DNA from 3 places in the Comamonas sp. UBA7840 genome. Region 1 is predicted to be linked to each of the others. Evidence: predicted binding sites of a transcription regulator. Region 1 holds the regulator's gene; each other region holds the start of a gene.
The links. The regulator FNR, encoded in region 1, switches genes on or off when oxygen is low (the NO sensors DNR and NnrR bind a similar motif). The targets are predictions, from matches to a motif close to TTGATNNNNATCAA.
Positions count from the first base shown of each region.

Region 2: the regulator FNR is predicted to act here: its motif matches at 1,008-1,021, upstream of napE (periplasmic nitrate reductase, NapE protein).
Region 3: the regulator FNR is predicted to act here: its motif matches at 1,358-1,371, upstream of B3R00_RS14180 (hemerythrin domain-containing protein).

Region 1 is NZ_DLTI01000008.1:30,944-40,644, forward strand. It holds gene ccoG (cytochrome c oxidase accessory protein CcoG) at 1-282, shown strand, start outside; gene B3R00_RS01695 (FixH family protein) at 351-638, shown strand; gene B3R00_RS01700 (hypothetical protein) at 818-1,066, shown strand; gene fnr (fumarate/nitrate reduction transcriptional regulator Fnr) at 1,169-1,894, opposite strand; gene hemN (oxygen-independent coproporphyrinogen III oxidase) at 2,098-3,477, shown strand; gene B3R00_RS01715 (sulfite exporter TauE/SafE family protein) at 3,483-4,196, shown strand; gene B3R00_RS01720 (cell division protein ZapA) at 4,410-4,931, opposite strand; gene B3R00_RS01725 (DUF904 domain-containing protein) at 4,928-5,140, opposite strand; cobalamin riboswitch at 5,313-5,555, shown strand; gene B3R00_RS01730 (TonB-dependent receptor domain-containing protein) at 5,624-7,471, shown strand; gene B3R00_RS01735 (cobyrinate a,c-diamide synthase) at 7,583-8,971, shown strand; gene B3R00_RS01740 (bifunctional adenosylcobinamide kinase/adenosylcobinamide-phosphate guanylyltransferase) at 8,984-9,595, shown strand; gene B3R00_RS01745 (ABC transporter substrate-binding protein) at 9,592-9,701, shown strand, end outside.
Region 2 is NZ_DLTI01000027.1:86,708-96,408, forward strand. It holds gene B3R00_RS10945 (NnrS family protein) at 1-928, opposite strand, end outside; gene napE (periplasmic nitrate reductase, NapE protein) at 1,287-1,445, shown strand; gene B3R00_RS10955 (chaperone NapD) at 1,423-1,734, shown strand; gene napA (periplasmic nitrate reductase subunit alpha) at 1,727-4,222, shown strand; gene B3R00_RS10965 (nitrate reductase cytochrome c-type subunit) at 4,244-4,738, shown strand; gene B3R00_RS10970 (cytochrome c3 family protein) at 4,753-5,391, shown strand; gene ccmA (heme ABC exporter ATP-binding protein CcmA) at 5,396-6,076, shown strand; gene ccmB (heme exporter protein CcmB) at 6,070-6,726, shown strand; gene ccmC (heme ABC transporter permease CcmC) at 6,728-7,492, shown strand; gene ccmD (heme exporter protein CcmD) at 7,492-7,635, shown strand; gene ccmE (cytochrome c maturation protein CcmE) at 7,632-8,075, shown strand; gene B3R00_RS11000 (heme lyase CcmF/NrfE family subunit) at 8,072-9,701, shown strand, end outside.
Region 3 is NZ_DLTI01000036.1:18,029-27,729, reverse strand. It holds gene B3R00_RS14185 (MarC family protein) at 34-666, shown strand; gene B3R00_RS14180 (hemerythrin domain-containing protein) at 762-1,289, opposite strand; gene B3R00_RS14175 (ABC-type transport auxiliary lipoprotein family protein) at 1,470-2,126, opposite strand; gene B3R00_RS14170 (MlaD family protein) at 2,138-3,115, opposite strand; gene B3R00_RS14165 (ABC transporter ATP-binding protein) at 3,118-3,915, opposite strand; gene B3R00_RS14160 (MlaE family ABC transporter permease) at 3,919-5,046, opposite strand; gene B3R00_RS14155 (GMC family oxidoreductase) at 5,255-6,994, shown strand; gene B3R00_RS14150 (hypothetical protein) at 7,239-7,583, opposite strand; gene B3R00_RS14145 (ammonium transporter) at 7,617-8,921, opposite strand; gene B3R00_RS14140 (sulfite exporter TauE/SafE family protein) at 9,289-9,701, shown strand, end outside.

The sequences.
Region 1 (9,701 bases):
GTGGCCGGTGGCAAGCTGGAGAATGTCTATCGTTTGCAGGTAATGAATGCTACGGAGCAAGCCCAAACTTATAGCGTTGCTGTGAAGGGGCTGGAGGGCATTGCGATGGCAGAAAGCACCACCGTGGACGTGGACTCCGCCCAAACGCGTGGTGTTGCTGTGCGCGTACAAATTCCGTATGGAACTGCTGAACCTGGTTCACATCCTATTGAGTTTGAAATCACGGCACAAAGTGGCAAAGGCCATGTGCTTGAAAAATCAGTTTTCTTAGTGCCTCGCTAAGAACGCAGCATTGTTGGTGTGCAAGACTGAGTGCTTGCACACTGCGTTTGATGGAAAGAGAGTGGGTTATGACTCAGGTAGCAAAAAAGCTGGAAGTGCCATCAGGTCCTTGGTGGAAATATGGCCACGTATGGCTGGTGTTCGCAGGGCCTGCCGTGGTGGTCGTGGCAGGTATCGTGACAGCCATGATTGCCATGAATGGTGCGGATCCCGTAGTGGACAACGATTACTACCAAAAGGGCCTGAATATCAACCAGGAACTGCGCCACATCGAAAAAAGCTTGGCGCCAGCGGGTGCTGCGCGTAACCATGTGACAACCCCCGATGCTGATTTGCCCAATCTGGCACCTAAATAACGGTTTATTAAAAAAAGTAGCTGCTTGCGCTTTAAATATGCTGACTTCAAGTGCTTTTAATGCACAAGTCATTGTAAATATTGCGCTGGCAGCTATTATTTTTATTTAGCGTTTGTCCCACGCAGCCTGGTTGGGAATGGTGCTCACAATGTCCACATGATTCACGCAAAGGAGTGCACATGTGGACACGACGTTTAATGTGGATTGTTTGGCCCGCTTTTTTGGCAGCTGGCGTGATGGAAATGCTGGTGTTTGCCGCATTCGACCCGCACGATATGTTGTGGTTGGGGCAAGGGATTGAGCTATCCCGCACGGCGATTTATACCTTGGCCTTTTTTGCTTTTTGGGTGGTTTTTGTGGCTGCTGGATATTTGACGGTTTTGCTGTCTATTTCTGCTTCCGAAGTGAACGCCCAGCCCAGCATGTAACGAAGGCAGTGTTGTGGCAGTCGCTGTATAAAAAAGCAACCACCCATAAAAAAACCTCCCAAGCCTACGCTGGGAGGTTTTTTTATGGGAAAGCCAGAGCGCTTACTTGTTGCACTCGTGCTGGCTGTTGACCAAGCGCTGCAGTGCAGCAGTGTCCAAAATGCGCACGTGGCGCTGTTTTACCTCAACCATGCCTTCTTCCACAAATTTGGAGAAGGTGCGGCTGACGGTTTCAAGCTTCAGACCCAGGTAGCTGCCAATTTCTTCGCGTGTCATGCGTAGCACCAGTTCCGACGAGGAGAAACCGCGTGCATGCAGGCGTTGAACCAAGTTCAGAATAAAAGCAGCCAAGCGCTCTTCGGCACGCATGCTGCCCAGCAGTAGCATGACGCTGTGCTCGCGCACAATCTCGCGGCTCATCACCTTGTGCACATGGCTTTGCAAGGCAGTCACTTCACGCGAAATTTCTTCCAATCCGTCAAAAGGCATGACGCAGACTTCGGCATCTTCCAGTGCTACGGCATCACAGGTGTGGTGGTCATTGACGATGCCGTCCAGGCCAATGATTTCACCAGCCATCTGGAAGCCAGTCACTTGGTCGCGACCATCCTCTGTGGCCACGCAGGTTTTGAAAAAGCCCGTGCGAATGGCGTACAGCGATGTGAATGCTTCTCCGTTGCGAAACAGTGTTGCTCCGCGTTTGACTTTGCGGCGGGTAGCCACAATGTCATCGATGCGCTGCAACTGTTGCTCATTCAGGCCCATGGGCATGCAGAGTTCACGCAAATTGCAGTTGGAGCAGGTAACTTTGATGGTTGGAGGAGTCATGTACTCGAAAGCCCAAGAGTCTTGTGTAAGAAGATGACTTGTGCAGTTAAAAAATCAGATAAGAGACTATGGGATAGCTCGAAGGAGTAAGGAATGATGTCGCTCAAATTGTGACATTCCTTGTACATCAACCTCTTGATTCACGTCAAGGATAAACGTGGCCGATTGTTGCAAAGTATGGTCATCAAGGAAAAGATTCATTCATGACCGTCGTCACCCCCGAACTCTTGCGTCGTTATGACGTGCCAGGCCCGCGCTACACCTCTTATCCCACTGCGGATAGGTTTGTGGAGGCGTTTGGTGATAGTGACTATATCTTGGCGTTGAAGCAGCGCAAAGTTGCAGCTGCTGTAAACCAGCCGATGTCGCTCTATGTGCACATTCCATTTTGTGACTCCCTGTGTTACTACTGCGCGTGCAACAAGATCATCACCAAGCACCATGAACGTGCTGTGACATACATGCGCTATTTGGAGCGCGAAATTGATTTGCATCTGCAGCACTGTGGTCGTGGGCAGGTTGTGAGCCAGTTCCACGTGGGAGGCGGCACGCCTACTTTCTTGACGGACGATGAGCTGCGCAACCTGTGGCGCATGCTGCGTGAGCGGTTTGTGTTTGAAGCGGCGGGTGAATACTCGATCGAAGTTGACCCACGCACCGTGACGCGTGAACGCCTGGCAGTGCTCAAAGAAATCGGCTTCAACCGCTTGAGCTTTGGGGTGCAAGACTTTGATCCGGAAGTTCAAAAAGCGGTGCACCGTGAGCAGCCTGCGGAGCAGGTGTTTGATTTGGTGGCTGCTTCGCGCGAGCTGGGCTTTCAGTCGGTGAATGTGGATTTGATTTACGGCTTGCCCAAGCAAAATCCCGAATCGTTTGCTCGAACGCTCAAACAGGTGACGGAGTTGCGGCCAGATCGTATTGCGCTGTATGCCTATGCGCACTTGCCAGAGCGCTTCAAGCCACAGCGCCGTATCTTGCAAGCAGACTTGCCATCAGCCTCCGACAAGGTGGGCATGTTGTCTGCTGCCATTGAAAGCTTTATTGAAGCTGGCTACGTTTATGTGGGCATGGATCACTTTGCGTTGCCGGAAGATGCGTTGGCGATTGCAAAACGCCAAGGTCGCTTGCACCGCAATTTCCAAGGCTATAGCACGCAGCCAGACTGCGATTTGATTGCCTTGGGCGTTTCCGCGATTGGTCGCGTGGGTGCAACCTACAGCCAAAATGCCAAGACGTTGGAAGAGTATTACGACCTTCTGGATCAGGGGCGGCTGCCTGTTGTCCGTGGGCTCGCGTTGACCCGTGACGATACGATTCGCCGTGCCGTCATCATGACTATCATGTGCCAGGGCGAGCTGTTTTTTGAATCTATCAACAGTGCTTGGCTGATTGATTTCAAACAGTACTTTGCTGCTGAAATCGAAGCTTTGGCAGCACAGCAAGACGAAGGTTTGGTAGAAATTACAGACGACTGCCTCACGGTGACTGCCAAAGGCTGGTTCTTTGTGCGCGGCGTAGCCTTGGTCTTTGACCGTTATTTGCAAGCAGACCGCAACAGAGCCAGGTTCTCGCGGATCATCTGATCCCTATGACTTTTTCTTTGCTTTGGACCGCTTTCTTTATGGGGCTCGTGGGAGGGCCCCATTGTCTTGCCATGTGTGCAGCCCCTTGTCATGCCGTCATTCAAGGCCATGGCACGGCGGTGCAAATGCACGGCAAGTTGTCGTGGCACACCTCGGCATGGAACTGGAGTGCGCTTCAATTCCATATGGGCCGTCTGGCTGGCTACGGTGTTTTAGGAGCCATTTCTGCTTTTGCCATGGAGCAGGTAGCATGGTTTTCTGATCAAACTTCTGCCTTGCACCCGGTGTGGGTGGTGATGCACTTGGCGATTTTGGCCTGGGGGCTGTTGATGCTATTCCAAGGCCAGCAGCCAGCTTGGCTGGAGCGAGCTGGCCGGGCTATGTGGCAGAAGGTGCAGCCAGTACTTTCGATGCGCGGTGGAGCGCTTTTTGCAGGCATGTCCTGGGCGTTCATGCCTTGTGGGCTGCTGTATTCCGCTATCTTGGTGGCCGCCTTAAGCGGTGCTGTCTGGGCGGGTGCGGTCAGCATGGTTGCATTTGCCGTCGGTGGGGCATTATGGCTGGCAGGTGCACCTTTTGCTTGGCGCTGGCTCAGTGGCAGAGTGGGGCGCTGGCGTGCAGACTGGGGTACACGCGCAGCAGGCCTGATGTTGGTAGCTGTGTCACTATGGGCACTGTGGATGGACTTGATCTACAAGCCATCAGTGTGGTGCCGTTAATTTTTTGGGAATGTGGCAGATGCGCCGAGAAGGTGTCTGCAAAACCGCCGAGCCCTCAACCTGAACCGGGGGTTCAGGTGGGCGAGAGCAACCTAGCGTTGGGTTCGTCTGACGCGAGACGATCACGCTTGCTAGGCAATGTATCAAGCCCGTGCTCAATGAGCATTGGTTCAAGGCAATATAAAGCCCGGCGGATTGCAGACGGTTCTGATTTTACTGGTTTTCAGGGACTGCGAAAGGCAAGTCCACTTCACTCGCGTTGTCTAAATTGGTGACCAAGCTCTCGGCGACTTCTTTTGCCTCGGGTGGGGCAGCAAGGTCTTGCAAGGCAGCTTCTGTGCTGGTTGGTGTGGTGGGTTTTTCGTGCAGAGCTAGCGCTTCATCCAGGCGCAGGGTGAGCTGGCGGGCGGCTGCATGCTCCTGAGCCAGTTGGGCTTCAAGGTTTTGCAGGCGCTCTGCTTGAGCATCCGCTTGGGCTGTATCCGTGGTGCCTTGCAGTTGCGTTAACTGCTGCTGCAAGGCTTGGAGTTGTTGGCGAAGCTCCAAATTTTCAAAAGCCAAATTCACAGCCAGCAAAACACCCACACGCTCTCTAGAGCGCAGCTTGGTGGTGTCGAGCATCTGCTGAAATTGCTGATCCACGCGCTCAACAGCTTCTAACAGCTGTGCTTCTCGCCCATCTGGGCAGGAGAGCACGTAGTGTTGGTGCAGGATTTGCGTGTCTAGCTGGCTCAAGACGCCTCCCGGTTGGCTGGTAATCGTTCGATCAAGTCATCCACGCGCGCACGCGCTGCTTTGAGGCGAGATTGCAAGGAGTCACGCTCTTTGCGCACAGCTTCAATTTCTTCGGTGAGCAGGCGGTTGGTCTGCACCAAAGCCTCGTACTTGGTTAGCAGCAGCTCTACGCGCTCAGCAACGGGGTCAAGAATGGATGTCGTCGTCATGGATGCTCGCAATTGTAGGGCGCCCCCCTCAGAGAGAATTGCAAATTTATGGCAGATCACGGGTTATGGCCACAAAAGCTTGTTTCAAGCTGTCAATGACTCAGCTTAGAAGTCAGTAGAGTATTCGCGGCTTGAGGGGCACTACTGTTTGAGATGTGTTTTGGGTGATTAGAATCAGCGCCTATATGTTGGTGCCCGCAACTTGGTTCACAGGTTGCAGTTCAACGAGAAGCAGGGTGGAGATGCTGGCCTTCAGCACTTCCTAGCCTGCGCTGCCCCCGCAACGGTGAGTTCTTGGCGTTAGCACGTAACGCACACACCATCTCATAAGCCACTGAGTGCCTTGAACAAGCATTTGGGAAGGCGATGGTGTTGAGGAGCCAGCCCGGATACCGGCCAACATCGGTGTGCCCACGCATGTGGGTACGGTGTTACCCATGGTCGGCGGGGAGGTCGGCTCGGGTGTTTTCTCGAAAATTTCCAATGATTTTGTTTGTAGCGCAGCGCCTGCACGGTGCTGCCTTGTCCTTGCGTCCTGTGGCATTGGCAGCTGCAGCTTTTGGTGTGCCTGGTTCGCCGGCGGTGGCTGCTTCTATGGACGAGGTGGTGGTTTCAGCCACTCGTGCGGAGCAGCGATTGTCTGATGTGTTGGCCGATGTGACTGTGGTCGATCGCACTGCGATTGAGCGCAGCGGATCGAACAGTGTGGCTGAACTGCTCTCACGCCAGCCTGGCGTCCAAATCACTACCACTGGGGGCCCCTTTACGACCACCAACGTCTTTGTGCGGGGTGCCAATACGCAGTACACGGCGGTGTATCTGGATGGGGTACGTCTAGACAGCCAAACCACCAGTGGCGGGGTGACTTGGCAGAACATACCGCTGGCGCTGATTGATCGTGTCGAAATATTGCGGGGCCCGGCGGCTGCCGTTTACGGCTCTGACTCGATGGCGGGCGTGATTTTGTTATTCACCAAGCAAGGAGAAGCGGGCGTTCAGCCGTTTGTCGGCGTTGGCTATGGCACCCATGGCACTTACCGCACTGAGGCAGGTGTGAGTGGTGCCACTGGGGTGTGGGATTACAGCGTGTCCGCACTGCGCGAAGGGAGCGAAGGCTTTAACTCCAAAACCGTTGCCAAAGCAGATCCTGATAAGGATGGCTACAGCCGCACGGCCCTGAATGCCAAGCTGGGCTTGCAAATCAATGCGGCACATCGTCTTCAGGCGCAATGGATGAAGACCGACAGCCGCAGCGATTACGACAACGGCACGAAAAAAGATAACGCGCAGTACAAGCGCGATATGCAAAGCGTGGGCGCTAGTTGGATCGCGCAGTGGTCGCCGGCATACAGCAGCACCGTGACGGTGAACACCTCGAGTGACGACTATCGGTTGCTGCCCTCCAATGAGAAGACCCAAACCCGCTTGAATACCTATTTGTGGCAAAACGACTTCCAGCTCAGCAGGCACCAGAAGCTCACTGCATCGGTAGAGCGGCGTGAAGACCAGTTCACCAATCCCAAGGTTCAAAGTGGTGAGCAGTCTCGGCATCAGGATGCGCTCGCGCTGGGTTATGGCTTTCGCATGGGCAGCCACAGTTGGCAACTTAATGCGCGCCATGACAAGGACAGTGAATTTGGTGGCAAAACCACTGGCAGTGCGGCGTATGGCTGGGACTTCGCCCCACAGTGGCGTATCAGTGCGTCCATGGGAACCGCATTCCGTGTGCCTACGTTGTACCAGCGCTTCTCGATTTACGGCGACGCAACGCTCAAGCCTGAAGAAAGTAACAACAAAGAACTCATGCTGCGCTGGGGGCAGGGTGACAACTTCGCGTCTGCCACAGCGTACCGCAACAAGCTCACCAACATGGTGGCCTACAGCGGTGGCGGCCTATGCGGCCAATCTTCGTGTTACCAGAATGTCGATCAAGCCATGCTGGAAGGGATCACCTTGGCCGGTGCTTACCGGTTCGGTGCCGTCAAATGGCATGGATCGGTGGACTTTCAGAATCCGCGCAACGAGAAAACCGGCAATTTGTTGACGCGGCGCTCACAGCGTTTTGTGACAGTGGGTGCCGATACCGTGGTGCATGCGTGGGATGTTGGTGCCGAAGTGCAAATGGCCAGCCGCCGTCATGACAAGGAAGGTGATGCCAAGATTTTGGCGGGTTATACCTTGTTGAACCTGTCAGCGTCCAAGTCCATCACTAAGGACTTTACCTTGACAGCGCGGCTGGACAATGCGCTCGATCGTCACTACACCTTGGCCAATGACTACGCCACGGCGGGCCGCACTTTCTATGTCGGCTTGAAGTGGATGCCCCAATAAGCGCCATCAGGTACACCCAAGGCATACAGCCTTTGGTGTACGGCACCATGGAGATTGCATGACGCAGTCTCCCCAACGCAGCTAATTTTTCTAATTTCCTCTTCGCTGGTTATGACACGCTCTTCTGACACACACGCTTGTGTAGCACTCTTGGTGGCTGCACCCGCTTCTGGGCAAGGTAAAACCACCGTCACTGCGGCGCTGGCGCGATGGCATACGCGCCAAGGCCGGCGTGTGCGTGTGTTCAAGTGCGGGCCTGATTATCTGGACCCTTACTGGCACCAACTGGCCAGTGGTGCCACGGTGCACAACCTGGATGGCTGGATGGTCGGCATGCCCGAGGTGCGTGCACGCCTGCATGCGGCGGCAGCGCAGGCCGATGTGATCTTGATCGAAGGTGTGATGGGGCTGTTTGATGGCAGCCCCACAGCCGCCGACCTGGCAGCCCAGCTGGGCATTCCGGTGTTGTTGGTCATGGATGCTTCGGCCATGGCTGGCAGCTTTGGTGCGGTGGTGTTGGGCATGCAGCAGTACCAGCCGAATGTGCCGTGGGCGGGCGTGCTGGCCAACCGGGTGGGCAGCAGCATGCATGCACAGATGTTGCAAGCCAGTTTGCGCGATCCTGCGGTGTGGCTGGGAGCATTGCAACGGATGGGCGAGGGCAAAGACGCGCAACTGCTGCCAGAGCGCCACTTGGGCCTGGTGGCGGCGCACGAGTTGCCCGATGCCATGGCGCGCCTGAATGCGGCAGCCGATGCGCTGGCGGATACCCGATTGGGCCAAATGCCGTGGGAGGACTGGCAACGCTGGTCGGTGGACTTTGCGTTGGATGCCGGTGCGCCCACGCCGCAGATTGAGCCTTGGTTGCAAGGTCGCACGGTCGCGGTAGCCAGTGATGCCGCATTCAGTTTTATCTACCCGGCCAACCTGGATTGCTTGCAGGCCATGGGAGCGAAGCTGGTGTTTTTCTCTCCGTTGGCCGCAGAGCGCTTGCCCGCATGTGATGCCGTATGGCTGCCCGGCGGCTATCCTGAACTGCACGCCCACAAGCTGGCCGCCAACACAGGCTTGCAGGCCGACCTGCAGGCCCATGTGCAAGCTGGCAAGGCCGTGTGGGCGGAGTGTGGTGGCATGCTGGCCTTGGGGCACAGCATTCACACGGCGCAAGGCGAGGCTTTGCCCATGTGGGGCATTTTGCCGGGCACTGCGTCTATGCAGCCGCGTTTGGCAGGGCTGGGCATGCAGCAATGTGTGCTGCACGGCGGCCAGCTGCGCGGCCATACCTTTCACTACTCGCGTTTTGACAGCGCTGCCGCCGAGGTGGCGCGCACCAGCCGTGCAGGGCAAAGCGTACAGGCGGGCAAGGGCGAAGCCCTGTACCAGCACGGCAGCATCTGCGCCAGTTATTTCCACGCCTGGTTTCCATCACACCCCCGCGCTATTGCCGCCTTGCTGGGTGCAGAGGCTGTGCAATGGGCCGATGTGGCTGCAACGGCATAATTTGCGGCGCTTATGAACCTAATGAACCCCCATGCCATGCAGCCCTGGCAAGAATTGATTTTGGGTGGCCAAAAAAGTGGCAAAACCCGCCTTGCCGAGCAGGCCGCCCGCGATTGGATGGATGCGGGCGCAGGCCGCCAAGCGGTGTATCTCGCCACGGGCCAGGCATGGGATGCGGAGATGCAAGCGCGCATTGCGCGCCACCAGGCCGACCGTGCGCTGCGCGTGCCAGGCATGCAGACCGTGGAGGCGCCGCTGCACCTGGGCCAAGCCTTGCAGGTGCACAGCAATGCGCAGACCTTGGTCGTGGTCGATTGCCTGACTTTGTGGCTGACCAACTGGATGATGCCGATGCAAGGCGTCGAGCAGGTGGCTTCAGAAGATCAGCCAAATCAGGCTCTAGCCCTTGACTGGCAAGCGCAACGTGCTTTGTTTTTAGAAGTTTTGCCGCAGTGCCCGGGTCCGGTGGTGGTGGTGGGTAATGAAATCGGCCTGGGTGTCATTCCGCTGGGGCGAGAGGTGCGCGCTTTTGTGGACGCACTGGGCACTTTGAACCAAGACGTGGCACGTGTGTGCAGCCGCGCTACTTTGATGGCGGCAGGCTTGCCGTTGCAACTGAAATGAATGCTTTGTTACGCCGTAGCCTGCGCGCAGTGATCTGCGTGGGAGCACTTGCACTGGGGGGGGGCCACGCAGCGGGTGCCCCGGCAGGTGTGCCTGCCAATGCCCT
Region 2 (9,701 bases), on a different contig from region 1:
GCATATGGATGGGCCATGACAGACGGGATGTCCAACCCATGGCATAAGTTGCGGCAACCCACAAACCCAGACCAAGTCCGATATATCCCAGATAGAGAATCCAGAGTAGAGGAGTGCCCATGACGGACCAGGGCTTCCAGGCGATCACATGCCACAGTGTGATCAGCCCCGCAGCGGCCAAAAACAGGGTTGCCAATTGGTTAAATCCGAATGACCACGTGAGAATTCCCAAAGCGGCTAAGGCGGCTTGCCATTGGCCGCTGCGTGTGTGTCGGTTGAGTGTTAGCTGGGGAAGTGCGCGGCTGGCAAAAAATGGAATAACCCGGCGTGCGATGAGCAAAGCAATCACGGACATGCAGAGCATGCCTGTGAAGAAGTAATGCATGACGATGACGTACTCAAGCTGTTTCCAGCAAGCGTAGAGATAGGCGGCGTTAGCAGCCGCCATACCCAGCAGCAGCACAACTAAGATGTAGTTGTGCCGACTTTGACGGGCAAACAAACATCGACCGATTGCCAGCGCGGCGACACTCAGAAACAGCATGTCGGCGATGCTCGCGATACCGAAGGCTGTGGTTCCGGGGAGCAAAAATCCAATTCGTGCTACCGACCATAGCAAGACGAGACCACCTAGCGCTGGGCCTTGTAATGGATTCAAGCCTGTCCAGTTATTGGTGGCAGTCAGTAGAAAGCCTACGGTAATCGCTGCAATAAAGCCCCAGAACATTTCGTGGGCATGCCAGAAGACGCCGGCGGCTACACCTTGCAGGAGAAAGGGCGCAAACACCCAGAGTGATACCGCCACTATGGCCCAGAGTGCGCCACAGAGGTACAGCGGCCGAAACCCCAGTTCCAGAAAGGCTTTTAGAGACGGGCGGTGCTGCGGCTGCAGCGAGGACGGTTCCTGGATTTTCAGAAGGCTAGTCATTGCAGTCTTTTCAATAAATACAAAACTTTCATGCAGAGTAGATGTTTTTAAAAAAATATTCACGTCAATCAATTAATTTTTGATGCAAATCAATAATTAAGGTGATTTGTTGGTATATGGATTGCAATAATTTTTCGTGTGTAATTTTGCTTGGGAGGTATTTTTTAATAGAGATTGTTGTTGGAGTATTTTTTATTTATTTGGAAAACGAGGTTAAAATATATATTTGATGTGAATCAATTGAGTGGATTGGCAATATCTCTAAAGTGGTTGCAAGTGTTCTGATCGTTGCGGGTTTGAGTGGATTGAAGTTCTGGCAGAGCATCTGTAACGTAAACCGTCATCCAGAAAGGTGGCTATGCTTGAAAAAAATAATCCCACGGCACGCAAAGAAGAGTTGCGCAGCTTTGCTTTTCTAACGGTAGTGATGGCGCCGGTGTTGGCTGGTTTGATCATTGCCGGCTACGGCTTCCTGGTCTGGATCTACCAGATGTTTGCGGGTCCTCCTCATGCCTGAAGCCCTGCATTCGATGGCCGATGAGATGCACATTGCCAGCCTGGTGGTTCATACGATGCCGCAGGCGCTTGATCCTGTAGGGCAGGCGCTGGCCAAAATGGACTCCATCCAAGTGCATGGCACCCATCCAGACGGCAAGCTGGTGGTCACCCTGGAGGGACCCAGCGCCGACTTCATCATGGATCAGGTGGCGCAAATTCGGTTGATCGATGGCGTACTGAACGTCTCTCTGGTGTACCAGCACGCAGAACCCCGGCAATTACTTAACGAGGGAGTCTCCCATGACTAGCACCCGTCGCGATTTCGTTCGTCAAACTGCCGCCGCCGCCGCGGGCGCTGTGGCAGGCATTCCCATCCACGCCATCTCTCAGGAGGGCACGCAAGCGGGTGGTAGCGCTCCCATGAAATGGTCCAAGGCGCCCTGCCGCTTCTGTGGTACCGGCTGCGGCGTGATGGTGGCCGTCAAGGACAACCGGGTGGTTGCGACCCAGGGCGATCCTCAGGCCGAGGTGAATCGGGGCCTCAATTGCGTCAAAGGCTACTTCCTGTCGAAGATCATGTATGGCGAGGATCGTCTGACACAGCCTTTGCTGCGCATGAAAAACGGCAAGTATGCCAAGGATGGGGAATTCCAGCATGTGTCATGGGACACGGCTTTCGACGTGATGGCCCAGCAATTCAAGAAGGCGCTTAAGGAAAAGGGCCCTTCCGGCGTGGGCATGTTCGGCTCGGGCCAGTGGACAGTCTGGGAGGGCTACGCAGCCTCGAAACTTTTTAAGGCCGGCTTCCGCTCCAACAACATTGATCCGAATGCGCGCCACTGCATGGCCTCGGCTGTGGCAGGCTTCATGCGCACCTTCGGCATGGATGAGCCTATGGGCTGCTATGACGACATTGAAGCTACGGACACCTTTGTGCTCTGGGGCTCGAACATGGCAGAAATGCATCCTGTGCTCTGGACGCGCGTGACGGATCGCCGTTTGAGCGCACCGAACGTCAAGGTGGCCGTGTTGTCTACCTTTGAACACCGTTCGTATGAACTGGCAGACATTGAACTGACCTTCAAGCCGCAGACCGACCTGGCGATCTTGAACTACATTGCCAATCACATCATCACCACAGGGCGTGTGAACCAGGAGTTTGTGGCCAAGCACTGCAACTTCAAATTGGGCAATCCGGACATCGGTTATGGCTTGCGTCCAGAGCATCCTCTGCAAAAAGCTGCAAAAAATGCCGGTGACCCGAATGGTGCCAAGCCCATGACCTATGAGGAGTACGCCAAGTTCGTCTCCACTTATACCCTGGAATACACCACCAAACTGACAGGCGTTCCTGCCAACCGACTCAAGGAGTTGGCCGAGTTGTACGCGGACCCCAAGCGCAAGGTGGTGTCGTTCTGGACTATGGGCTTCAACCAGCATACGCGCGGCGTTTGGGCCAACAACCTTGTCTACAACATCCACTTGCTCACTGGCAAGATCGCGACCCCGGGCAACAGTCCTTTCTCGTTAACTGGTCAGCCTTCGGCATGTGGCACGGCGCGCGAAGTGGGTACGTTCTCGCACCGCTTGCCCGCGGATATGGTGGTTACCAATCCCGAGCACCGCAAAACCGCGGAAAAAATCTGGAAGTTGCCAGATGGCACCATTCCCGATAAGCCCGGTTATCACGCAGTGCAACAGCACCGGATGCTCAAGGATGGCAAGCTCAATGCCTACTGGGTCATGGTGACCAACAACATGCAGGCATCCGCCAACATGGTGCAAGAAGGTTATCCGGGCTATCGCAATCCGGATAACTTCATTGTGGTGTCGGATGCCTATCCCACTGTTACGGCGACTTCGGCGGACCTGATCCTGCCGACCGCCATGTGGGTGGAAAAGGAAGGTGCCTACGGCAACGCTGAGCGCCGCACGCACTTCTGGCACCAACTGGTCAAGGCGCCCGGTGAAGCACGTTCGGATTTGTGGCAGCTGATGGAGTTTGCCAAGCGCTTCAAGATCGAGGAGGTGTGGCCTGAGGAACTCCTGGCGAAGGCCCCGGAGTACCGCGGCAAGACCATGTTTGATGTGCTGTACCGCAATGGCCAGGTGGACAAATTCCCGGTGACCGACATGGAGGCGGGATACAACAACCACGAGGCCGAGTTGTTTGGTTTTTACCCCCAGAAGGGGTTGTTCGAAGAGTACGCAGCGTTCGGGCGTGGTCATGGGCACGATCTGGCACCGTTCGATGTCTACCACCAGGTGCGCGGGTTGCGCTGGCCTGTCGTCAACGGGCAAGAAACCAAGTGGCGCTACCGTGAGGGAACCGATCCGTATGTGAAGCCTGGAACTGGTTTCGATTTCTATGGCCACAAGGATGGCAAGGCGGTCATTTTTGGCCTGCCTTATGAACCGGCAGCCGAGGCTCCTGATAAGGAATATCCGTTCTGGCTGTCCACTGGCCGTGTGCTGGAGCACTGGCACTCCGGGTCCATGACCCGCCGTGTGCCCGAGCTGCACCGTGCCATGCCGAATGCGCTGTGCTATATGCACCCTGACGATGCCAAGGCGCTGGGCTTGCGCCGGGGCAGCGAGGTTGAAGTCGCCTCGCGCCGTGGGGCCATCCGCTCCCGCGTGGAGACCCGCGGCCGCAACAAGCCGCCGCGTGGCCTGGTCTATGTGCCATGGTTTGACGCCAGCCAGCTGATCAACAAGGTGACGCTGGACGCGACTGACCCGATCTCGTTGCAAACCGACTTCAAGAAGTGTGCCGTGAGGCTGACCAAGGTCTGAGGACAAGCAGAGGAGCACCCCATGAAACGCATACAGAAACTGGGCATGGCACTGATGCTGTGTATCGGTGTGGTCACCGCGACCGGCACGGCCTCCGCCGAGCCCTTGTACGACAAGGCCCGCGGCACGGCTCCCTTGCTGGAAACCACCAAACCCCCGGTGCTGGGCAATCCCATCAACGATGATATGCGCCGCACGCGCAACTACGCGCAGCAGCCGCCCGTGATTCCGCACCGCATCGATGGCTACCAGGTCGACAAGAACTTCAACAAGTGCATGGATTGCCACTCCCGCACCAAAGCGGAAGTCTCTCAGGCGATCCCGGTCTCCATCACCCACTACCAGGACCGCGATGGCAATACCCTGGCGCAGATCTCGACCCGACGCTACTTTTGCGTGCAGTGCCATGTGGGGCAGGACAATGCGACGCCTTTCGTAAGAAATACATTCCAGGATGTGGACAGCCTGCTCCTGAAAGCATTGCAAAATCCTGCGAACGCATCCAAGAAACCATGAACTGGGGCACAAGCATGCTGCAATTACTCAAGCGCTACTGGGCCGTCATACGGCGCCCTAGCGTCCATTTCAGCCTTGGGTTCCTGACGATTGGCGGGTTCATTGCGGGCATCCTGTTCTGGGGGGCTTTCAATACCGCGATGGAGGTCACGAACACCGAGAAGTTCTGTACGGGTTGCCATGAAATGCGCGACAACGTCTTCGCCGAACTGAAGAGCACCATCCACTACACCAACCGTTCCGGAGTGCGCGCGATCTGCTCAGACTGCCACGTGCCACACAACTGGACCGACAAGATGGCGCGCAAGATGCAGGCGTCCAAGGAGGTGTGGGGCAAGATCTTTGGCACGGTGGATACACCGGAAAAATTTGATGCCAAGCGCCTGGAGCTGGCGCAGCATGAATGGGCGCGCTTGAAAGCCAACGATTCCCTGGAATGCAGAAACTGCCACAACTACGACTCCATGGACTTCACGCGCCAGAGTCAGCGGGCACAGAACATGCATTCCACCTACCTGGCGAACAAGGAAAAAACCTGCATCGATTGCCACAAGGGCATTGCCCACCAGTTGCCACACATCCCTCCGGGGCTAGGCCCCAGTGACAGCCCTGGCCAGGTGGTGCCAGCCCCTGTCGCCATGGCCAAGCCCTGATCGCATGGTGTCTGCGGAGCATGCGCCACGGAGCCTGGACGTTGCTGGCTTTGGCTGCATCCGCAATGGCCGTGTGCTGTTGCGCCAGATCGATTTCAGCCTGCAGGCCGGCCAGGTGCTGCAGCTCAAGGGCAGTAACGGTGCTGGCAAGAGCACCTTGCTGCGCAGTCTGGCCGGGCTGATCCCCTGGCGTGCCGGGGCGCTGGCATGGTGCGGGCAGCGTGTCATCGCATCCAGCCCCGCGTTCCAGCGGCAGCTGTCGTACCTGGGGCACCAGTGCGGCATGAGCGATGCCCTCAGTGGGATTGAGAATCTGCGTTTCGCACTCCAGATGCAGGCCGTGCCCTGGTCCGGTGAACGTGCGGCCCAGGTGCTGCGCGCGCTGGATGTCCTGGATGTGGCTTCGCGTCCTTTTGGCCGCTTGTCCCAGGGGCAGCGACGGAGGGTGGCGATTGCCCGGGTCCTGCTCAGTGAACGCCCGCTGTGGTTGCTCGACGAGCCAGACAATGCGCTGGACGCACAGGGCAGCGCCTTGCTGGTGCAACTGCTGTCCACACACGCCCAGGCGGGAGGGCTGGCGATGGTGGTCAGCCATCGCGGGTTGCTGGTGCCTGGCGTGCCGGCCCCGGTGTTGGATTTGAGTGCCCCCTCTGCGGCTCCGGCGCAGCAGGAGGCGCCATGCTGAGGGCGGTGGTGGTGCGCGAGCTGCGTCTGGCCGTCCGCCGGCCGGCCGATGCCCTGAGTGGTTTGGCGTTTTTCCTGATGGTGGGCAGCCTGTTTCCGCTGGCTTTGGGGCCGGACAGCGCCTTGCTCCGGCAGATCGCGCCCGGCGTTGTTTGGGTGGCGGCCTTGCTGGCGGTCTTGTTGGGCCAGCACCGGCTGTTCGAGGGGGACCATGCAGATGGTTCGCTGGAGCAGTGGTTGTTGGCCCCTGCACCTTTGCCCCTCCTGGTGGGAGTGAAGGTGGGGGCGCAATGGCTGGTGGGCACGCTGCCGCTGCTGCTGGCCACGCCGCTGCTGGGCTGGCAATATGGCCTGGGCGAGGAGGTGATGGGGGTGCTGCTGCTGTCACTGGCCTTGGGCACGCCCAGCCTGTGCGTGCTGGCGGCCCTGGGGGCTGCGCTGACCCTGGGCTTGCGCGGTGCTTTGCTGCTGGTGCTGGTCGTGCTGCCGCTGAGCGTGCCGATCCTGATCTTTGGCAGCCATGCCGTGACCCAGTCCTTGCTGGGGCTGCCTGCGGCCCCAGCGTTGAATTTGCTCGGTGCCTGTTTGTGCCTGGCGCTGCTTGCCGGCCCCTGGGCGATTGCGGCGGCGTTGAGGCTGGCGCTGGAATGATATGAACCCTTCCCCTTTTGCTTCTTCTCCTCGATCGCCGCGTGCTGCGGCCGCAGGCTTTCGCTGGCGCCAACTGGCCTCCCCGCCGGTGTTTGACCACTGGGCACAACGCTTGTGGCCGTGGCTGGCCGTGCTGGCGCTGGCGTTGACTGTGGCCGGGCTGTGGGTGGGTTTTTTCGTGGCACCCACCGATCACCAGCAGGGCGAGGTCTATCGCATCATCTTTTTGCATGTGCCTGCGGCCTGGATGTCGATGTTCATTTACGTGGTGGCGGCAGTGCACGCGGGGCTGGGCCTGGTCTACCGCACCCACCTGTCACCGCTGCTGGCGCGCGCCTTGGCGCCCACCGGGGCCCTGTTCACCGTGATCGCGCTGTGGACCGGCGCAGCCTGGGGCAAGCCCACCTGGGGCGCATGGTGGGTGTGGGACGCGCGGCTGACTTCGGAGCTGATCCTGCTGTTTCTGTACCTGGGCTATCTGGGGGTGGCCTCGGCCATCGAAGACCCCGAGCGTGCTGATGCGGCCGGTGCCATCGTGTTGCTGGCGGGCGTGGTGAATGTGCCCATCATCTATTTCTCGGTGCAGTGGTGGAGCACCCTGCACCAGGGGGCCACGATCCGCATGGATGCGGCCCCCAGCATGACCCACACCATGCTGGCGGGTATGCTGCTGATGACCCTGGCGTGCTGGGCCTATACGCTGGCCGTGTGCTTGCTGCGCACGCGCTGCCTGATTCGAGAACGTGCCGCAGAGGAGCAACTGTGATGGCGACCCATGGTTTTTACATCGCGCTGGCCTATGGCGTCAGCGCAGCGCTCCTGCTGCTTGAAATCCTGGCGCTGCTGTGGCGCTGGCGTCGGCTGCGACAGGGCCCCGCACTGCGCGACCCTGAGGGAGATGCTGCATGAAACCCCGTCGAAAGCGCCTGCTGTGGGTGCTGGCCGGTGTGGCCCTGGTGGGGCTGGCCGTCACCCTGGTGCTGCGCGCACTGGATGCGAATGTCATGTTTTTCTACAGCCCCAGCCAGATCCACGCGGGCGAAGCGCCGCAGGGCGCGGCCTTTCGCATCGGTGGCCTGGTGGAGGTTGGCTCGCTGCAGCGCTCCGCCGATGGCCTGCAGGTGCAGTTCATGGTGACCGATGAGGTGCAGCGCGTGCCGGTGCGCTACCAGGGCCTGTTGCCCGATCTGTTCCGCGAAGGCAAGGGGGTGGTCGCATCCGGCAAGCTGCAGGCGAACGGTGTGTTCGAGGCCGCCGAGGTACTGGCCAAGCACGATGAGAACTACATGCCCCCGGAAGCGGCCAAGGCACTGGAAGACGCCGCTCGGACATCAGGGGGGCAGCCATGATGGCCGAGCTGGGGGTGTTTGCGCTGGTGCTGGCGCTGATCGTGGCGCTGGTGCAGGCCACGCTGCCGTTGCTGGGCGCTCAGTGGGGGATCGCCGCTTGGGTGCGCCTGGCGCGGCCCGCCGCCGCCCTGCAGTGCCTGCTGTCGCTGTTGGCGGCGGGCGTGCTGTTCTGGTGCTTTGGCACGCAGGACTATTCCGTGCTGTACGTCGCGGCCAACTCGCACAGCGATTTGCCCATGATCTACAAGCTGACGGCCTTCTGGGGCGGGCATGAAGGCTCCATGCTGCTGTGGCAGGTGCTGCTGGCCTGCTGGAGCGTGGCGGTCGCCTGGCGCAGCCGCGCATTGCCGGCCGATTTCGTGGCGCGCGTGCTGGCGGTGCTGGGCTGGGTCAGCGTCGGGTTTCTGCTGTTCGTGCTGTTCCTGTCCAACCCGTTCCTGCGTCTGGTGCCGGCCGCGCTCGAAGGCAAGGACCTGAATCCCTTGCTGCAGGACCCGGGCATGGTCTTTCACCCGCCACTGCTGTACATGGGTTATGTGGGTTTTGTGGTGCCGTTCGCGTTTGCGCTGGCGGCCCTTATTTCGGGCGAGCTGGGCGCTGCCTGGGCGCGGTGGTCGCGGTCCTGGACGCTGGCTGCCTGGGGCTTTCTGACGCTGGGCATCCTGCTGGGCAGCGCCTGGGCGTATTACGTGCTGGGCTGGGGGGGCTGGTGGTTCTGGGACCCGGTGGAAAATGCCTCCTTCATGCCCTGGCTGGTGGGCACGGCCTTGCTGCACTCGCTGATCGTCACGGACCAGCGCGGCGCATTCCGCAGCTGGTCAGCATTGCTGGCGATCTGCGCGTTTTCGCTGTGCCTGCTGGGCACGTTCCTGGTGCGCTCCGGGGTGCTGACCTCGGTCCACGCGTTTGCGGTCGATCCAGGGCGCGGCCTGTTTATCCTGTGCTTCATCGTGGCGGTGGTGGGCGTGTCGCTGTGGCTGTACGCCTGGCGGGCGCCGGAGCTGGGCACCGGGGGCGGGCAGTTCGCCTTGCTGTCGCGCGAAACCCTCCTGCTGGTGAACAACGTGCTGTTCTGCGCCGCGGCCCTGGCCGTGCTGATCGGCACGCTGTACCCCCTGGCACTGGATGTGCTGCGCAACGAAAAGATCTCGGTCGGCCCACCGTATTTTGAAGCCGTCTTTCTGCCGCTGGTCCTGCCGGCGCTGGCCTTGATGGGTTGCGGCACGGTGGCCCGCTGGAAGCAGGGCTCGGGCCGCGAGCTGTGGCAGCGGCTGCGCGCGGCCCTGGTGCTGACCGTGGTGGGCGTGGCCGTGCTGGGCTTGACCCAGGCCGGGTCCATCACGCCCGTGACCTTGCTGGGGGTGGCCCTGGGCCTGTGGTGCCTGCTGAGCACGCTGGCGCATGCCGTCCAGCGCCTGCTGCCTGCGGTGCGTCAGGGCGCAGGCTGGCAGCGCGTGGCCCGTCAGCCATGGGGCTGGTGGGGCACGGTGATGGCGCATGCCGGCGTGGGCGTGTTCGTGATGGCCGTGAGCCTGGCCAACGGACTAGAGACCAAGCGCGAAACCCATGTGGCCCAGGGCCAGAGCGTGGAGGCCGGCCATTACCGCTTTACCCTGGTGGGGCTGT
Region 3 (9,701 bases), on a different contig from region 1:
TTCGCCCTTATTTTTCGCAGGCCTAGACTCCCCATGGATTTGAAACCGCTCATCACCTTGGTCGCCATCGTCAATCCGCTGGCCATCGTGCCGTTTTTTATCCACTACACCGAGGGTTTTGATGCCGCCCAGCGCGCACAAACCATTCGCACCGCCGCCTTCAGCGCTTTTGTGGTGATTGCAGCGTGCGCGCTCATCGGATTGCAGGTGCTGGACTTTTTCAACATCTCTTTGCAAAGCTTTCAGGTCGGCGGCGGCCTGCTGCTGCTCATCAGCGCGATGAACATGCTCAACGCGCGCCCAGCCGAAGACCGCCGCCCTGAAGACACCCTGGAAGCTGGTGCCGAAAAGGCCGCCATGGGCAACAGCATTGCCGTGGTACCGCTCACCATCCCGCTGCTGACCGGGCCTGCGGCCATGTCTACGGTGGTGATTTATGCCGATCAAGCCGCCACCTTCTGGCAGCATTTGGCGCTGGTGGGTTATGGGGTGGTGGTGGCAGCAGCCGTGTGGGCCAGCTTTTCCATGGCCGAGCCGATTGCCCGCGTACTGGGCAAAACCGGCATCAACGTGATGACACGGTTAATGGGCCTGATTTTGGCCGCCCTGGCGGTAGAAGTGATGGCGGGCGGGCTGATGAAAATTTTCCCCGTTCTGGCCGGGTAAAGCCGCTGTACAGCGCCGCTGCTCCACCAGACTGCAGTTGCCGCTGCGGTCTGGATGCTTGAAAGCAAGCAACGCGAGGTTGGCAGTGGGCCAGTTTACAGCGCTGCCTGCGCCACTTTGCCCGCTTGCTCGGCGTGCTGATCGTGGTCCTGGGGGGTGGAACATGCACCACCGCAGCCGCTGATCAGCGCTGGCGGCAACGCCTCTGCGTTGCTGACGACACCAGAGACGGGGTCAAACCCCACGCTGTCCATGTGCTGTGCCAGCGCCGCATCCATGGTCTGCGCGTGGTAGCTGAACCAGGAGGCCAGCTCCGGCGTCATGCCGCGAATCATGGAGGCATCGCCTTCGGCATAGCGTTTGCCGCCTTCATGCATGATTTCCAGCACCACCTTGTGCTGCGTTGCGTGGCAGTTGCCGACGGAAAAGCCCGTGGCCACCATCCAGCGGTCTTCCTGACCAAAGTGCGCCTCGGTGTGCGTAATCAGCGCTTGCCACAAGCTGCCCAGCTGCTCGTTGTCTGCGCTTTCCACGGCGGCCAACAGCTCGACAAATTCTTTGTGCGTTTCATCCATGGCTGGAACGTTCAGCACCAGGTCTGCGCTCCACTCAAGTGTTGCCATAGTGCAACTCCTTTGTTATATGGGTTGTTTCAATGGGCGTCAGCTTAGGGTTGACAGTTCTTAAGGATTTGCGTCACATCAAAGTCCGCCCAGCACAAGGCATTGCCTTACACCAGTGTTTTGCCCAACGCAAAAAAGCCCCGACAAGCGGGGCTGCAAAGCGCGCATGCGGCGTATTCGCTAAGGTTTGGCGGGCACGGCTTGCTGCAACCATTGTTGCAGCTGCACCCCCACGGCATCCACGGCCTGCGACAAGGCTTGGGCGCCCCCTGCGGCATTGGCTGCGCCAGCGGGTTGGCGCACCTCAAACACCTGCTGCGCCAGCAAGACATCACCGCGTGGCGCGGGATCGACTAAGGTGGCGCGAATGCGCACCCAGCCCACGCTGTCCCGGGTGCTGCTAAACACCTGGCTGAATTCTTCCAGCGACAGGCTCAGCACCGGCACGGACCGCCCCTGCACCAGCGGCGGCAATTCGCCGGGCTGCGCCGACAACACCACGCGCCCACCTTGGCTCAAATGCTCACGCAACCGCTGTTGCACCATTTGCGCAGGTTGCAGGCTCCAGCGGGCCTGGGCATAGGTGCGCAGCTCCTGCGCATCGGCGTAGGCCAGCCGGTAGCGCAGCCCCGTGCTGCCTTCAACTTGCAGCGGCGCCTGTATCTGCGCCAGCGCAATCGGTTGCAGCGGCGCGCTGGCGGCCAGCAGCGCCGGGGCTGCGCCGAGGTCATAGCGCACCAGCGCCTGCGGGGGGCTGGGCAAATTGCTGCAGCCCGCCAAGAACAGTGCGACGGCACCAGCCGCCCACCACGATTTTTTGTAGAAGTGCATGTGCATCGCGCGTGACCTCATGGTGCTGGTTGGGGTGCCACAAAGCCGGGCTCACCCGGGCCGGGCTTGCCGCTGACGCCATAGAGCAAAGACTGCGGGTTGTCGCCAATCCCCGCAGCCGCACTGCCCATGCGGCGTGCGGCAGATGACACGTCGCTGGCTGCCTGGCTGATGCCCGGCAGCGTGGCGCGATCCAACCGATCGACCGCACGCGCCATGCCCTGGGTGCTGGCCGTGATTTGTTCCAGCGCGCCGCCGGGGCCTTGGATGGCCACGGCCATGGTGCGCACATCCTGGGCCAGCGCCCCGGCTTCATTGCCTGCGCGCTCCATGGCTTGCATGGCTTTGCGCGCATCCTGAGTCAAGCCCGGGAACTCTTGCACCGCAGGCACCACCTGCTCGCGCAAGGTGGTGTTCATGGCCCGCGTGACTGCGCTCACATTGCCTGCAGCATCTGACAAGTTACCCAGCAAACTGCTGAAGCGCTCCTGGTTCTCATCGCCCAGCAGTTGATTGATGCGTTTGGTGGCTTCATCCACCTTGCTCAAAATGGTCATGCCTTGGTCGGCCAGCACACTCAAGGGTGAGGATTTCATGGGCAAACGCGGCAAGTCGCTGGCACCGTGGGGCAGCTCCGCCATCGGCTCGGTCACATCATCAAGCTGGATGTGCGCAATCCCCGTCACCCCCTGGTAGCCCAGCATGGCGTATGTGCCTGTGGTGGACACGGGTGCTTTGCTATCCACCGCAATTCGGATCAGCACATTGCCTTTTTGCACATCGTCAAAGGTAATGTCGGTCACCTTGCCCACAGCCACGCCTTTGTAGCGCACCGTGGCCTGGTTTTGCAGACCGCTGATGGTGTCCGATGTTGACAGCTCATAGAGCTGGTACTCATGGCGATCGCGCGTCAGCCACAGGGCAACGCCCGCCAGCAATACGGCCAGCGCCAGCACAAAGGTGCCTGCCGCCATGGCGTGTGATTTGTTTTCCATGCTTAATGCTCTCCCACCGGGGCAGGTGCCATCGCTCTGCGACCGCGTTCGCCCTGAAAGAAAGTTTCAATAAAGGGGTGCTGAAACTGCGCCACCTCCCGCGGCGTGCCCGTCACCAGCACGCGTTTTTCGGCCAGCACCGCGACGCGGCTGGACAAGGCAAACAAGGTGTCCAGGTCATGCGTCACCATGATCACGGTCAACCCCAGCTCGGCATGCAAGTCACGCAGCAGTGCGCAAAACTCATCCGAACTGGTGGGGTCCAGCCCCGCCGTGGGTTCATCCAGCAGCAGCAGCGGCGGATCCATGATGAGCGCCCGCGCCAGCGCCACACGCTTGACCATACCGCCCGACAAATCTGCAGGCATGCGCATGGCATGCTCCGGCTTGAGGCCCACCATCTGCAGCTTGATCATGGCAGCCGCATCCACCATCGCGTCCGGCAGGGTGCCCTGCTCGCGCAGCGCAAAGCCAATGTTTTCCAGCACATTGAAGGCGGAATACAGCGCGCCGTGCTGAAACAGCATGCCCACCCGCGCCGCCGCACCTTCTTGGCACAGCTCTGCCGCCGGCCGGCCCAAGGTGGTCACCGTGCCTTTGCCCGGGTGCAGCAAGCCCAGAATCTGGCGCAGCAGCACTGTTTTCCCTGTGCCAGAGCCGCCCACAATAGACAGCATTTCGCCCCGGTACACCGTCAAATCCAGGTCTTGGTGCACCGCAAAAGCTTTGTCGCCCTCGCCAAAGATGCTCCACAGCTTGTCGACCACGACGACCGATTCGGTGTTGTGTGTGCGCTCCATGGCTCAGAACCCCACATCCTTGAAGGCGATCGCAAACATCGCATCCACCAAAATCACCATGGTGATGGAGGACACCACCGATGCCGTCGTGCCTTGCCCCAAGCTTTGGGTATTCGGTTTCACGCGCAGGCCCCAGTGGCAGCCGATCAAGGCGATGAACACGCCAAACACCACCGACTTGGCCACCGCCAACACCAAATTGCCAATTTGCACGGCATTGGGCAAGGCCTCCCAGAAATACGCGGCAGAAATACCCATGGTCGCATCCGCTGCCAGCATGCCGCCGCCCAGCGCGGCCAGCGTGGTCCACAAGCTGATCAAGGGCATGGCCACGGCCAACGCCATGGCACGGGGCATGACCAGCCTGAAGCCGTGGCGAATGCCCATGACTTGCATGGCGTCCAGCTCTTCGGTCACACGCATCACGCCAATCTGCGCCGTGATGGCAGAACCGGAACGCCCGGCCACCAAAATGGCAGCCAACAAGGGCCCCAACTCCCGGATCAGCGAGATGCCCAGAATGTCCACAATAAAGGCTTCTGCGCCAAACTGCCGCAGCTGCAGTGCCATCAAGTAGGCCAGCACCACCCCAATCAGAAAACCCACCAACGCTGTAATCGGCAGCGCGGTCGCACCCATGCTGTAGAGGTGCCCGGAAAAATCCCGCCACGGGCCTTTGCGCGGGTTGCGCAGCAAATACCCCAAATCCAGGGCCAGCTGGCCAATCAGCTGCACCAAGTGCTGGAAATGACCCAGCGCCCGCAACACCAGCAACCCCAGTTGGTTGATGTGCCCCATCCAGCCCAGTGCCGGGGCCTCGGGCACGGGGGCCTGCTGGAATGCCGCAATGCGCGCCAGCATGGCTTTTTGCGCGTCGCTGGCTTGGAGCCTGGCGGGCCATGCCTGCTGCCAGTGGTTCCACAGCAACTGTGCGCCAATGTGGTCCAGCCATTCCAGCTGTGCTAAATCCCAGCCTTGATCGGCTCCCGCAGGATGCCTGCGCAAGGCTTTTTGCACCGCCTCCCAGTTCGCACGCTGTCCCAATTCCGCAGCACCCCAGCGCCCCTGCAACTGCACCCACGCACCCTCTGGGGTCGAGGTGGGGTGAAGGCGGGGGGTGCTGTCTTTCATAGTGCGGGAGAGAGCCAAGTTGCCCCAAGCTTACAAGCTTTCTGCGCCGACGCCGAAGGTTCAGCGCCAGCACGCCTGTCAGCCAGGGCTGCACACCCCGTGACAAAGTAAGCCATGGACTACACGCTTTCCCTATCGACAGGCGGCACCAGCCCTCCAAAATGCTTGCTGCGGCCCCACCCCGGAGGCTTGTTGACAAGCGCACACCATGAGCGAAACCACATTCGACTACATCATTATTGGGGGCGGAACCGCAGGTGCTTTGCTCTGCAACCGCCTGAGCGCAGACCGCAATGTGCGCGTGCTGCTGCTGGAAGCAGGGCGCAAAGACGACTACCACTGGATCCACATTCCGGTGGGGTATCTGCACTGCATTGGCAACCCCCGCACCGACTGGCTCTACCAGACAGAACCCGACGCTGGCCTCAACGGCCGCAGCCTGCGCTACCCGCGCGGCAAGACGCTGGGTGGCTGCTCCAGCATCAACGGCATGATTTACATGCGCGGCCAGGCACGTGACTACAACCAGTGGGCCCAGTTGACCGGCGATGACACCTGGACCTGGGACAACGTACTGCCCGCGTTCAAGCGGCATGAAAGCCACTGGCGACTGGATGAAGGCCAGCCCCACGACGCCAGCTTTGCCGCGCTGCACGGCAGCAAGGGCGAATGGCGCGTTGAAAAGCAGCGCCTGCGCTGGGACATCTTGGATGCGTTTGCGCAAGCCGCGCAGCAAGCGGGCATTCCCGCCACCCCCGACTTCAACACCGGCAGCAACGAAGGCGTGGGCTACTTTGAGGTCAACCAAAAAGACGGCCTGCGCTGGAACACCGCCAAAGCCTTTTTGCGCCCCAAGTGCTATGGCCGCCCCAATTTTGAGATGTGGACCTCGGCCCAGGCCATGCGCCTGATCACCGAAAAGCAGGCCGATGGCTCGGTGCGCTGCACCGGCGTGAATGTGTGGACGGGTGACGGCATGGAGCACGTCACCGCCACCGAAGAGGTGATCGTATGCGCGGGCGCCATCAACTCCCCCCAATTGCTGCAGCTGTCGGGCATTGGCCCGGCCGATTTGCTGCACGCCAAGGGCATTCCGGTGGTGCACGACCTGCCGGGCGTTGGCGCCAACTTGCAAGACCATCTGCAAATTCGCTCGGTCTACAAAGTCAGCGATGCCACCACCCTCAACACTTTGGCGGCCACCCGCTGGGGCAAGCTGCGCATTGGCTGGGAATACCTGCTGCACCGCACCGGGCCCATGAGCATGGCGCCCTCGCAACTGGGGGCGTTCACCCGCAGCCGCCCGGAGCTGGAACACCCCAACTTGCAATACCACGTGCAGCCGCTGTCGCTGGACGCATTTGGCGAGCCGCTGCACGGCTTCCCGGCGTTCACCGCCAGCGTCTGCAACCTCAACCCCACCAGCCGCGGCACGGTGCAAATCCGCAGCCCCAACTTTGAAGATGCGCCCAGCATTGCGCCCAATTACCTGAGCACCGCCGAAGACCAGCGCGTGGCGGCCGAGAGCCTGCGCGTCACGCGCCGCATCGTCAGCCAATCTGCGCTGGCGCGCTACCAGCCGCAGGAATTCAAGCCCGGGGTGCAATACCAAACCGATGAAGAGCTGATCCGTCTGGCTGGCGACATTGCCACCACCATCTTCCACCCCGTAGGCACCACCAAAATGGGGCGCAACACCGACCCCATGGCCGTGCTGGACAGCCACCTGCGCGTGCGCGGCATACAAGCGCTGCGCGTGGTGGATGCCGGGGCCATGCCCACCATCACCAGTGGCAACACCAACAGCCCCACGCTGATGCTGGCCGAAAAAGCCGCGCAATGGATCCGCGCCGACCACAAAGCGCGCCACGGCCTCAACGCCGCAGTACCCGCCCGCGCGCAGCCTGTACCACAGCCGGACGCTGAGGCGGCTTCGCTCACGCTCTAAACAAAAAAGAGAGCTGCCAGCGTACGTGTTTGCTTGGTTTTGATGTGAAAAATATTCAAAAATCAGCAATAACAAGCGCTAGCAGCTCTCTTTTTATTTATTAATTACCCCAAGCCTTCCGCTGCTTGGCTGCGTGCCAGGCCAGCGGGGCACAACGGCGCCCCTGCGCGACACGGCCCATGCCGCAGGGCCCATCGCCTGCACAACGCCAGCCAGTCCAGGTGCTGCCAACACGGCCTTGGGCTTAGCGCAGCCTTCCGATGTAGCGCCCCGCAGCCTCCGAAGTTAGCTCCGGCGCAGACGGCGGCGCCACGGCCTGCAGCCCACGCGGCGGGGGCAGGCGTTCCTGCGTGGGCATTGCCTGCGGCCCTTGCGCAGCGGGTGCGCCGATGTGGGCTTCCAGCTTTGCCGCCAGCGCTGCCAGTGCGGCATCCCCCTCTTCGTGGGCATAGACCCGCGCCACACGCACCACTTCCCGGGCATAAGCATCGTTGACCGCCATCCAGTCGGTATCGGTCACCCGCCCCGCTTTGCGGCGCAGGGCCACATGCAAATGCGCCGCCACGGCCATGCGTTCATTGCTGCTCATCGCTTAACTCCTTGCTCGGTCATGCACGGGCCATCACTGGCCAAGGTGTTCGCGGTGCTGGCTGATGTCCAGCCCCTGCTGCTCGTCTGGCAGCTCCACGCGCACCGGCAGGAATCGATCCGTCACCCACATCAGCACGCAGGTGGCCGCAAAACTAAAGGCTGCCACGGCCACCACCGCCACGGCTTGCGCCAGCACATTGCCTTGCACGCCAGCAATGGTGCTACTGGCCAGCACCCCGGTCAGGATGGCGCCCACCATGCCCCCCAGCCCGTGCACGCCAAACACGTCCAGCGCATCATCGGCCCCCAGCCAGCGCTTGAACCCCGTGGCGCCCCAGTAGCAAACCAGACCGGCCACCGCCCCAATGCCCAGGCCCGCCCCCATGCCCACATAGCCTGCCGCCGGCGTGACGGCCACCAGCCCCGCAACCAGGCCAGAGCACAGCCCCAGCAGCGATGCACGGCGGTGCAGCAACCACTCGCCCGCCGCCCAGCCCAAGGCGCCCCCCGCCGCTGCCAAATGGGTGACCACCATGGCCAATGCAGCACGCCCATCGGCGGCCAAGGCAGAGCCCCCGTTAAAACCAAACCAGCCCACCCACAGCAAGCACGCGCCCAGCATGGTCCAGCCCAGGTTGTAGGGCTGAAAGGCTTCTTTGCCATAGCCGTCGCGCTTGCCCAAATAGCAGGCGCACGCCAGCCCCGCCGCACCCGCATTCACGTGCACCACCGTGCCCCCCGCAAAATCCAGCGCACCCATGCGGGCCAGCCAGCCCCCGGGCTCCCACACCCAGTGCGCCACGGGCACATACACCAGCAGGCTCCACAGCGCCATGAACAGCATCAGCGCACCAAAGCGCATGCGCTCGACCAAGGCGCCCACGATCAAAGCGGCCGTGATGATGGCAAACGTGAGCTGAAACAAGGCATAGGCCGCCTCGGGAATGTGCGGCGCCATGGGGCTGACGGCCACCTGCTGCGCCACCAGCTGGTAGTCCAGCCCAGTAAACCACCAGCGATCCAGCCCACCCAGCCAGCGCGTGCCGGGCGTCAGCGCCAGCGAATAGCCCACCGCAAACCACACCACACTGACCACACAGGCGGTGCCCAGCACCGCCGCCAGCGTGTTCAGCACATTCTTGCGCCGCACCATACCCGCATAAAACAGCGCCACACCGGGCAAAGTCATCAGCAGCACCAGCGTGGCAGACACCAGCACCCATGCAGTGTCGGCAGCGTGCATCTGCGCCAACCCCACCAGTTGCTGCGCCTGTACCGCCTGCGGCAAAGCCAGCCATACGCCCCACCCCCACCGCCTACACAGTTTGCTGCGCATCTGCATGTCGACCTCTCCCGTGGATTTTTGGTGCAGGCCACCAAGCACAAGCCGTGCCTGCGCAATGCAGGCGTGCATGCCACCACGTAAAGCAATCTCAACAGATGCTTGTCAGACACCGCGCCCGCTCCTTGCGGGAAATCCCCGATGCACCATCCCGAAGCAAGGCTTACATTGACCCCACTCTAGCGCGCACCAAGGTGTGGCAGCACGGAGGGCCCGAGGAGACAACTCGATCCACAACCAGACCAATATCTATAAAGCATCCACCAATGAGATGCCTTTCCAAAGCGCCGGCACCCCCGGCGCTTTTTGTTTGGGCAAGTGACAGCTTGGGGCAACCAGCCAGCGCACAATGCAGCCCATCATGGAATGGATCTTTGTTTCTCTGGCTTCGGCCCTCGCAGGTTTTGTGGATGCCATCGTGGGCGGTGGCGGGCTGATTCTGGTGCCCGCCATGTTTGCCGCTTTCCCCCACGCCGCGCCCGCCACCTTGTTTGGCACCAACAAAAGCGCAGCCGTCTGGGGCACGGCCATGTCCACCTGGCAATACAGCCGCCGCATCTCCATCACCTGGGCCACGATCACGCCGGGCATCGTGGCAGCAGGGGTGGGCGCTTTTGTTGGCGCATGGGCGGTGACGCTGGTCAACCCCGACTTTTTGCGCAAGCTGCTGCCCTTTATCTTGCTGGGCGTGCTGCTCTACACACTGGCCAAAAAAGAGCTGGGCCGCGACCACACCCCGCGCCACAGCGTGCGCGCCACGCAGTACCTCACCGC